3 regions of the Chitinophaga sp. 10T418 genome follow, and region 1 is predicted to be linked to each of the others. Evidence: riboswitches for the same ligand, from Rfam matches in the RefSeq annotation. Region 1 holds a riboswitch; each other region holds the start of a gene.
The links. A riboswitch is a leader RNA that binds a small molecule or an ion and turns the genes downstream of it on or off. The one in region 1 is predicted to bind cobalamin.
Positions count from the first base shown of each region.

Region 2: linked by a shared signal. The riboswitch ahead of AC1DCV_RS26460 (DUF5074 domain-containing protein) and the one ahead of metE (5-methyltetrahydropteroyltriglutamate--homocysteine S-methyltransferase) in region 1 are both predicted to bind cobalamin.
Region 3: linked by a shared signal. The riboswitch ahead of AC1DCV_RS20715 (DUF6580 family putative transport protein) and the one ahead of metE (5-methyltetrahydropteroyltriglutamate--homocysteine S-methyltransferase) in region 1 are both predicted to bind cobalamin.

Region 1 covers NZ_JBFTHG010000010.1:33,898-37,182, forward strand. The annotation lists gene metE (5-methyltetrahydropteroyltriglutamate--homocysteine S-methyltransferase) at 1-2,029, opposite strand, end outside; cobalamin riboswitch at 2,127-2,330, opposite strand; gene AC1DCV_RS25590 (SDR family oxidoreductase) at 2,475-3,285, shown strand, end outside.
Region 2 covers NZ_JBFTHG010000010.1:242,945-246,229, forward strand. The annotation lists cobalamin riboswitch at 1,258-1,467, shown strand; gene AC1DCV_RS26460 (DUF5074 domain-containing protein) at 1,648-2,778, shown strand; gene AC1DCV_RS26465 (hypothetical protein) at 2,925-3,285, shown strand, end outside.
Region 3 covers NZ_JBFTHG010000006.1:630,282-633,566, reverse strand. The annotation lists gene AC1DCV_RS20725 (Crp/Fnr family transcriptional regulator) at 1-674, shown strand, start outside; gene AC1DCV_RS20720 (hypothetical protein) at 842-1,135, shown strand; cobalamin riboswitch at 1,212-1,439, shown strand; gene AC1DCV_RS20715 (DUF6580 family putative transport protein) at 1,637-2,230, shown strand; gene AC1DCV_RS20710 (DUF5074 domain-containing protein) at 2,272-3,285, shown strand, end outside.

The sequences.
Region 1 (3,285 bases):
GTACTGCCCATTCCAGGTATGCCGCCCAGTTTTCCCGGCGTAAGGGTAACCCTTCCCGGATGGCTGGTTCATCGATCTGTATCACTTTAATACCTGCATTTTCCAATGCCACCACTTCATCACGTATAGCCCAGGCAATCTGGTTTGCGGTAGTGGATCTTGGCTGATCATCTCTCACAAAAGACCATTGTAAAATAGTAACAGGACCGGTGAGCATACCTTTCATCAGCTTGTCGGTATTGGCTTGTGCAAAGCTGCTCCAGCGTACCGTCATGTCTGCCGGACGGCTTACATCACCAAAAATAACCGGTGGTTTTACACAACGGCTGCCATAACTCTGTACCCAGCCATTTTTTGTAAACAGGAATCCATCTAACTGTTCGCCAAAATATTCCACCATGTCATTGCGCTCAAATTCGCCGTGCACGAGTACGTCCAGGCCAATTTCTTCCTGCCAGCGGATCACTTCTATGGTTGCCTTTTCTATGGCGGCATCATATTGTGGTACTGTCAGTTCTCCTTTTTTCAATCTTGCTCTTAACTGCCGGATATCATCTGTTTGCGGGAAGGAGCCAATGGTAGTAGTCGGGAATAATGGCAGGCCAAACTGTTCCTGCTGTATGGCCTGACGAATGGTAAAGGCACTTTTCCTGCTGGCATCACTCAATGTAAATGCTGCTACCCTGTCTTTTACCGCTTTACGATGAATAAGCCCTGATGCCCCACGGTTGCGGATCGCGTCCTCATTGGCAGCCAGTAGTGCTGTATTTCCTTTTACAATATCCCGCAGCTCCTTTAATTCCTGCAGCTTTTGTTTGGCGAAGGCCATCCAGTTTTTTATTTCGGGAGATATCGCTGTTTCGTAATCCAGATCACAGGGAACATGTAAGAGGGAGCAGGAAGGCGCAATGGCGACTCTGTCTTCCCCTAAAACTTTAATAGCCCTATGTATAAATGCTAATGATTTTGTGTAGTCATTCTTCCAGATATTTCTGCCGTCAACTACGCCCAGAGAGAGTTGCAATTTGCTGTCGGCGATCTTTGTCTGCAATACATCTTCCAGTTGTGCCGGACAACGTATCAGGTCCAGGTGCAGTGTCTGCACCGGCAATGCCAGTACTGCCGGCAGGTGTTGGCCATAACATTCAAAGTAGGAAGCCAGTACAATATGTAACTGCGGGAAGGCAGCATGTATTTGCGCATATGAATCGGTAAGTACCTGCAATGCTTCCGCAGAAAGATTGAGTGATAAGCAGGGCTCATCCAGTTGTACCACGGTGGCTCCGGCCTTCGTTAACAGGTCAAGCACTTCCAGGTACACCGGCAGCAATTTATCTATCAATGATAACCGGTTAAATCCTGTTTCTTTTTCTTTACCCAGTAACAGGAAGGAAACGGGTCCCAGTAATACCGGCTTGGCAGCATAGCCTGCATTCTTTGCTTCCAGGAACTGATCCACCACTTTGCGGGAAAACAGGTGGAAGTCCTGGCTGGCGGTAAATTCAGGAACAATATAGTGGTAGTTGGTATCAAACCATTTCGTCATTTCCATGGCGGTGATATCATCTCCATCCCGCTGATAACCTCTGGCCATGGCAAACAACAGGTCTGTTTCAGATAACTGTTTTGCAGTGAGGGCCTGGTATCTGGCTGGTATAGCGCCCGTCATCAGCGAGGTATCCAGTACCTGGTCATAATAGGAAAAATCGTTGCAGGGAATCCAGTCGATTCCTGCCTGCTTTTGCAGTTCCCAGTTTTGCAACCGGATGCCGGCGGCGACTTCCTGCAGGGCAGAAATAGTAATGCTGCCTGTCCAGTAGCTTTCGCAGGCCTTCTTCAATTCACGCTGGCTACCTATCCTCGGATAGCCTAAGTTGTGGATAATCATTGCTGATTGTTTAAAAGGTGATACATGATGTTCACGCTCTTGTACATACCATAGCAATGCTTTAACAGGAGAAAGTGTAAGAGAGGAGAAGATAGTACGTAATTGTTGCTGACAGGCATGATCCCCGATGCAATACAGCATTGGTAGACGGACCTTTTTAAAAGCGTCCATCTGTCATACCTGTTCTTAAAAAATTACTACATACCAAAACCTGACCTGCTTCAATCCCCGAAAGCAGTGTCAAAGTGAAATAAAGGCAGGTCTCCTGGCTCGTTTCACTGTTAAACACCTTCCCATTCCTCCAACGGAACAGTGGTATATTGTTTACCAGTTGCAGATAAATTATCTGCGCAAAACTTACAGTTGCGGGACAGCCTGTGATTTACACACAGTTCCCTTTTAATCCCGCTTTTCAGCGGGAACCATTACTTGCTTCGATTGTAATACGTAAAGAACCGGGGGCGAAGATAATAAATCCCGGCAACTATCAAATTTAAGTTCCCGGCCGTTTTACAGCATGATTTCGTTTTCTTACAATGTGGCGCAGTAGCAAAAAGTGAGTTTTACATCATAAAACAAACAAAAAATGAAACAAGCTAACATCCTGATTACAGGCGCCACCGGCAACATTGGTACTACACTGGCCAAACAGTTATCCGCACAAGGTATTCCTTTTCGTGCCATGGTGAGAACAACAGACGATCAGGCCCGCGCACTCCACGCATTACCGGGAGCTGAAGCCGTGATCGGAGATTTTAATAATCCCGACAGCGTGGCCAGGGCATTACAGGGAATAGAAAAAGCTTTCCTGCTCACGAACTCCTCTGAGCAAGCCGAAAAGTTACAAAGTGATTTCGTAGACGTTGCACGCCATGCCGGAGTACAACATATTGTAAAACTCTCCCAGCTGCATGCAGCACCACAATCGCCGGTACGTTTTCTCCGGTATCATGCTGCCGTGGAACAAAAGATCCGCGAATCCGGTATTGACTATACTTTCCTGCGACCTAATTTATTTATGCAGGGACTGCTGGGCTTTCGGGATCCCATCATCCAGCAGGGCAAGTTTTTCGCCACCGCCGGAGAGGCGCCGATTAGCCTGGTAGACATCCGGGATATTGCCGAAATAGCAGCCATCGCGCTCTCCACTCCCGGCCATGCAGGCAAAATATATGATATTACCGGCCCCGAATCCCTCACACACCGGGAATTGGCAACCAAACTGTCTATCGTCCTGGGACGTACCATCAGCTATGTCAATGTTTTACCGGATCAGTTACTCCAGGCTTTGTTACAGGTAGGATTTCCCTTGTGGCAGGCAGAAGGTCTGATCGAAGATTATGCCCACTATGCCCGCGGAGAAGCAGCCGCCATCTCACCGGCAGTGCAGCAGCTGA
Region 2 (3,285 bases), 210 kb from region 1:
GACAATCTGGAAACAAACGGCCGTGTTATCAAGGAACGAAACCTCTAMTATTCGATAGATAATTAACCGAAATAAATGATCAGCATCACGTGAGAGGCAATAAAACGGACAAATCAATTTTTCACATGCGAATAAACAATACTATTACAAGAGAAAGGTACGCCAAATGAAATATTTTTTCGATCAATTTGAGACCGCATCGTATGATTTGCTATAATTTTTGTTATTCCTGCTTAACAGATGCTTTAGAAAACGAATTGAAGGAAAAATACTTTTATCATTGCCTCGTAATAAAAATCCGCTACCGGACTAACGGTAACGGATTGAATTTTTCACACTAAAACTAGAGGCATGAAAAACTTTAATTTGAATGATTGGTTGGAGACTATTGGTCAAATAGTCCTTGTAACTCACATCATCCTAATGATTTTAGGTATGAAAATGAGAAAGTAAACATCATGTACGCAATGATTGCTCCCTGGCTCTAAGTTAGGGGGCATTTTTTGTATGCCTTAATCACTGCTATTCTGATCAATATTTAAAAATTACCCTATATTCCAATATATCATGTGGATATGAGGTTTTCATTCCACTTTACAATGGAGAGATACTCCATCAAGTTACGCATTAATCTTCATGCAAAGGTTCATCTTTTGCCAAAAACATTAAATATTTCAAACATACTTAAAGAAAAAAGTGGAGATTCCCAATATATTCATTCTTTCAATCGGCCTGTGTGCTGGTAATTATATGATCAGATTCGAAGATATTAATTACATATAAAACTGCAAAAATGGTTCTTCGCTTAAAATCGGATTAACGACTGATTAACAGATCCGTATTTCGAATTTCTAAGACTATTCCCATTAGTGGCTGCAGTGTTATAAATACTTCGGCTACTATCTTCAACTCATCAATCCCACAGTGATACTTTTCGGTATAGATGATAACAATAGAACCATAAAAAATGAAATATCAACCTATGGAAAGCATAAAAAATAAAATGCCATATCCATACTTTCTTCCGTTCACTCCTGTTAGTGATTTAAAATAACCATAACGCAGATCCACTGCGTCTAACAGTGATACATTTTAATGAAGGAAGACAATATAGGTGGTATAAAAATTTAAACACGAACTAATAGGAAGTATAAAAAATGAAATACCTGATTAGTTATAGTTGCCAAAAGCATTGCCTCAAAAAAGAATGAAGTATTACACTTTCCTTTCATTTTGGATTTTACTAATACTTCACGTACGTTTGCATCCACAATTGGTTCCGCCTGCGGGCGGATTAAAAGGGAATCCGGTGCAATACCGGAGCTATCCCCGTAGCTGTGATCCTGCATTCATTTTTGAATGAATTGATTTTCCGGATACTCCATACCACTGTCTGCATGTCCGCAGATGGGAAGGTTCCCGGAAAAGCAGGAGAGCCAGAAGACCTGCCAGATGTCATCGATCATTCAGCGCTTTCGGGTGAAAGGCCAGGAATGTAAGCCTAACGGCATATATTCTATTGTGTAAATATTATTTACCCCTGGGCGCATTATGCAGGTGTGATTTCACCGGCTTTTGAGTTTTGTTTTTTTCCGGATCTGGTATCCGGACAGGGAAAAGTATGTCATCAATCCAAATATCTATTATATGAAAAAACAGTTATTATCCTMCTTGTTGGTAGCGTTTGCCTTGTTGGTGGCTTCCTGTAAAAAAGAAGATGCATTGCAGTCATCACAGTTACAAAAGTTGGACGCCAATAACAAAACCGGCGTTACAACATCATTGATTACCGGCAAATATGCAGATGGTTTCTTTATTGCCAATGAAGGATGGTTCGGTCATGGCACCGGCGATCTGCACTTCTATTCGTATAGTGGTGACAGTTTGGTGCAGGACGTGTATCACCTGGAAAACCCAACCGGTGCATTAGGAGGGCCTTCCAACACATTGCAGTTTGCGACCTTCTTCAACAATAAGCTGTACATCGTAGTGAAAGCCGGCGGACCGCTGGTGGTAACAGATGGTGGCAGCATGGTAGAAACCGGCCGTATCACTACCTTGCCCGGTAACGATGGGCATGCCTTCCTGGGTGTTGATGCCACACACGGACTGCTGAGCGCCAGCGATGGCGTATATCCTATTACACTGCCATCTCTGGCGGTAGGCACTAAAATCAGCGGGGTTGCTGGTTATACCGGCGACATGCTTAAAATTGGCAGTTATGTTTTTGTATTATCTCAAACAGATGGTATCGTAGCCCTGAATAGCAGCACTTATGCTGTAGTGAAAAAGTTCGGCGCTGCTAACCTTGCTTTTGCCGCGGGTAAAGATGGAGCGGTATATGCAACCAATTCAGATTCACTGATCCGCATTGTTCCGTCTACCCTCGCACGTACTGCGATCAAACTGCCGTTTACCGTGCCTTCTCCATGGGGAGCATGGCGTCATGCGGGTATTACTGCTTCTACACAGGACAGTGCTATTTTCATTGTGCGTAACAACGGTTTTGCCGGTGGAACACAATTATATCGCTACGTAATCGGCAACGCTGCTTCGTTAACTACGCCATTTATCACCCTGCCAACAGGTCAGTATTTCTATGGTGCAGGAGCAGCATATAATAAGGAAAAGAATGAGCTGGTAGTGACCACGCTGAATGGATCATTCACCGGCAGTATCAACCGGGTGCTGATTTATGATGCCACCACTACTACCCTGAAAAAAACGTTGACTTACAACGGATGGTATTTCCCGGCTATGCCTGTGTTTCACGAATAAAGAACCATAAATAAGAAAATGCCCCGTTTGCCAATGGCAAGCGGGGCATTTTCTTATCCCGATACTTCACTAGGATATTCAAGATTTTCTGGTTACTTTAATACGATATTTTTTTTCCACGTATTTCACTCTTAAGCCATTGTAAAATGAGCGTTAAACTCACTCAGGTATCCACGTTTTTTTGTGCCCCGCTATTGCTGTTATGTTTGGGCGGTAGCAAAGTTGTTGCCCAGGCAGGACCCGTTAGTATTTCAGGCCCCACTACTGTGACTCCCGGCAGCGTCGGCATTTATTCGCTGGTACCCACTGTTAGCGGCAGCACGTATGTAGCCTGGAACGTTACCGGGGATGGACAGATTATTTCTGCACCACCTAATACCGGTCTGGAAGGTTATGGTATCAACACCTGCTATGTTACCTGGGGCCCCAACATTCAAACCGCTTATCTAACGGTAACGCTGGCCCGGAATACTCCGATACAGCAGTACACGCTGCGGATAACACGGG
Region 3 (3,285 bases), on a different contig from region 1:
TTAAATCCCAGTCCATTCTGACTAATCTACCGGAGGATGAATGTGCAGATCTTTATTCCCATATGCAGGAGCAACGATACGGGAAAGGAGAAGTTATATTTAGAGAGGGAGCTGTTGCTTCCGGTATTTTCTTTGTAAAAAAAGGTAAAGTTAAAAAATACCAGGTGGATCAAACTGGCAGGGAACAAATTATATACGTTGCCAATGCAGGGGAATTAATCGGATATCACGCTATTTTAGCCGATGAGCGTTATCCAGACTCTGCTGCTACATTAGAAGAAAGTGTCATTGCATTCATACCCAAAGAAGATTTTATGACTATTATGGGAAGATCCAGCGTGCTGCCGCGTAGATTACTCAAAGCACTCAGTCATGAATTCACTGTATTGGCAAATAGCATTTCTGTATTTGCACAGCGTTCTGTTAAAGAGAGACTTGCAATCACGTTAATTGTTTTGCGTGAAAAATTTAAACAGGAAACAGTTGCAGGGGAAGATATTATGATTAATCTTTCCCGTAGTGATCTGGCAAATATGGTAGGTACCGGTAAAGAGAATATTGTTAGATTTCTAACAGAGTTTAAAGCTGCCGGTATTTTGACATCACATAGCAGGAAGATCTGTATTAAAGACATCAAGCAACTTATTAAGGTATCTGGTTGTGGCCTGGATTGAGTGTAAATAATTTTTGTCCCTTTGCAATGCAGACCATAGTGCGGATTTAAATGATCTAAGCCTGTAACCGATATCTTGTATCACGTAAAAAAAATTGCCAACTTCATTAGAGTGGCCGACCTGCTACCTGTTTCCAGGAGTAGTAATATCCAAATTCATTTCCGGAAATGAAACCGGGTAAATATTTCCTGGAAGCCAACATGCCTTATTCCTTATCAGGAACATATATAGAAAAGATAGGGAGTGCCAGCGACAATGCCGGCAACACTATTACAATAAGTGGTCCAACGCAAAGTTATAATGTAGATCTTGCTCCTCTGGCGGAGAAGTATGTAGAAATAACCAAAGAAGGGGAGACGATTAGTATAAAACTGAACTCGCAGGGATATACGCTGTACCAGTTCAGGGATCCGCTGGCCTCGCGCTGGCAAATGCAGTTAGGGCTGCGATATAGTTTATAGGGATCGGGTGAGAATTCCTAATTCGTAATTCTCAATCCCTGTTGTCACAACATTTGGAGAAACCATCTGCTTTCATTAATTTGCGCCTGCAACTGGTTATTCTAGCATGTATGCAAGAATATTAAAAGGGAATCCGGTGTAAAACCGGAGCTATCCCCGTAGCTGTAAATCCTGCTGCCTGTGTGACCACAGGTATCGTTTTTTCGGAGTTAATTCCTCCTTGCCACTGTTCCGCTTATCTGGAACGGGAAGGCGACCGAAAAAGCAGGAAAGCCAGAAGACCTGCCCTTTGCAACTATATATCATGTTTTCGGGTGAAGAACATGGATGTATTTTTCCCGGTGTTCCGGTTTTTTATTTTTGGTAAAAATGAATTTTTGTATCTGATTGACTGTGCCTGATAGCGCATGTCATCACCTATAACATGTATGTTTTCTTTCGTGAGAGATCATTTGATTTCTTCATGCAGAATCCCTATTCCCTTTATAATAACTATTAACAATGTCTGATAAAAAAATTGACCCACGTTTTCTAGTTTTACTTGTTTTTATTTTAGGCGCAGGCCTCATACGTGTATTAGGTGCGGGTAATCTGATGCCTTATCCAAACTTTACACCGATTGGCGCTATGGCGCTTTTTGCGGGCGCTTACTTCAGTAATCTTTTCAAGTCGTATGCCTTTCCTATTCTGACATTATTCATCAGCGATATCATCATATCTCACCTGATATATCCGGAATACGCTACAGGATTGCTTTATAGTGGCTGGGTATGGAACTATGCCGCCTTTGCACTCATGGTAACAGTGGGCAGAGTGATCATCAAAAAAGTAACGCTTCTCCGCATACTTCTTTCCGCGCTGTCTGCCGGATTGATACATTGGATCGTTTCTGATTTCGGCGTATGGATCAATCATGGTATTGATATTACTACCGGTAAACCCTATACGTACAACCTTGCAGGTTTGTTGCAATGTTACTACCTCGCTTTACCATTTTTAAAGAATATGCTCGTGGCAAATCTTCTTTATTCAGCGGTATTCTTTGGTTCTTTTGAAATACTGAAATACCGGTACCCCAAAGCATTACATGCATAATTGAAACAACTGGAGCTTAATCATCAATCAAATATATAAACATGCGATTTTCGGGAAGTACTTTCTTTGTAGTTTCTATTTTAGCACTGGCGATGTCATGTAAAAAAAATGACGACACCATTCCCGGTCCCGGTGTGGATAAAACCGGAGGTGCAGATTCTATACATATTGGCGCTACGCTTTCTTATCACCCCAGGATAAACAATCCCGTTGGCGCTACGTTCAGCTGGAAAATAAATGGAAATGTAGTCGGAAATGATTCGGTGTATACTTTCACGGCAGGTGCCCGCGGTGATTACCATATCGTATTTACAGCCAGCAATGCCGGCGCTTCAGACTCCGCGATCTACCAGGTAAAGGTGTGGGGTAAGTATGAAAACGGCTTTTGGGTAGTACAGGAAGGACAGTATGGTACTACCTCCGGCGACTTATTCTATTATAGTTATGACAGTAATAAGATTGTTAAAGATGTATTTAAAACAGAAAATCCCGGTAAAGATTTTGGTCCGACCAGCGCAACACTGCAGTTCGCCACCGTCCATAAAGGCAAGGTGTATATGTCAGTAAAAGTAGGCGGTCCTTTGGTGGTAGCTGATGCATATACCATGAAAGAAACAGGCAGGGTAGATCATCTTCCGCAGGACGAAGGTCATGCCTTTACGGGAATAGATGATACAAGAGGTTTGTTAAGTGCAGTAGATGGCGTATACCGTGTAAACCTCGCTGGTCCGACCATAGGGACTAAGATAGATGGCATTAATTCATCTGCCGGTGATATGATGGTGGCCGGAGACTATGTATTTGTACTTACACAAAATGATGGTATCGTTATATTGAAAACATCTGACTACAGCATAGTAAAGAAATATCCCAAAGGTACTATCGGCTTTGCCCGTACTAAAGATGGCGCAGTGTGGGCGGCAGGTGACTCCGCACTGTTACGCATTGACCCTGTTAGTCTTGCTGTGACTGAAACCCCTGTACCATTTAAAGTAACCAACCCATGGGCTTTATGGTCATGGCATTCAGGTGGTATCACTGCCAGCAGATCCGGT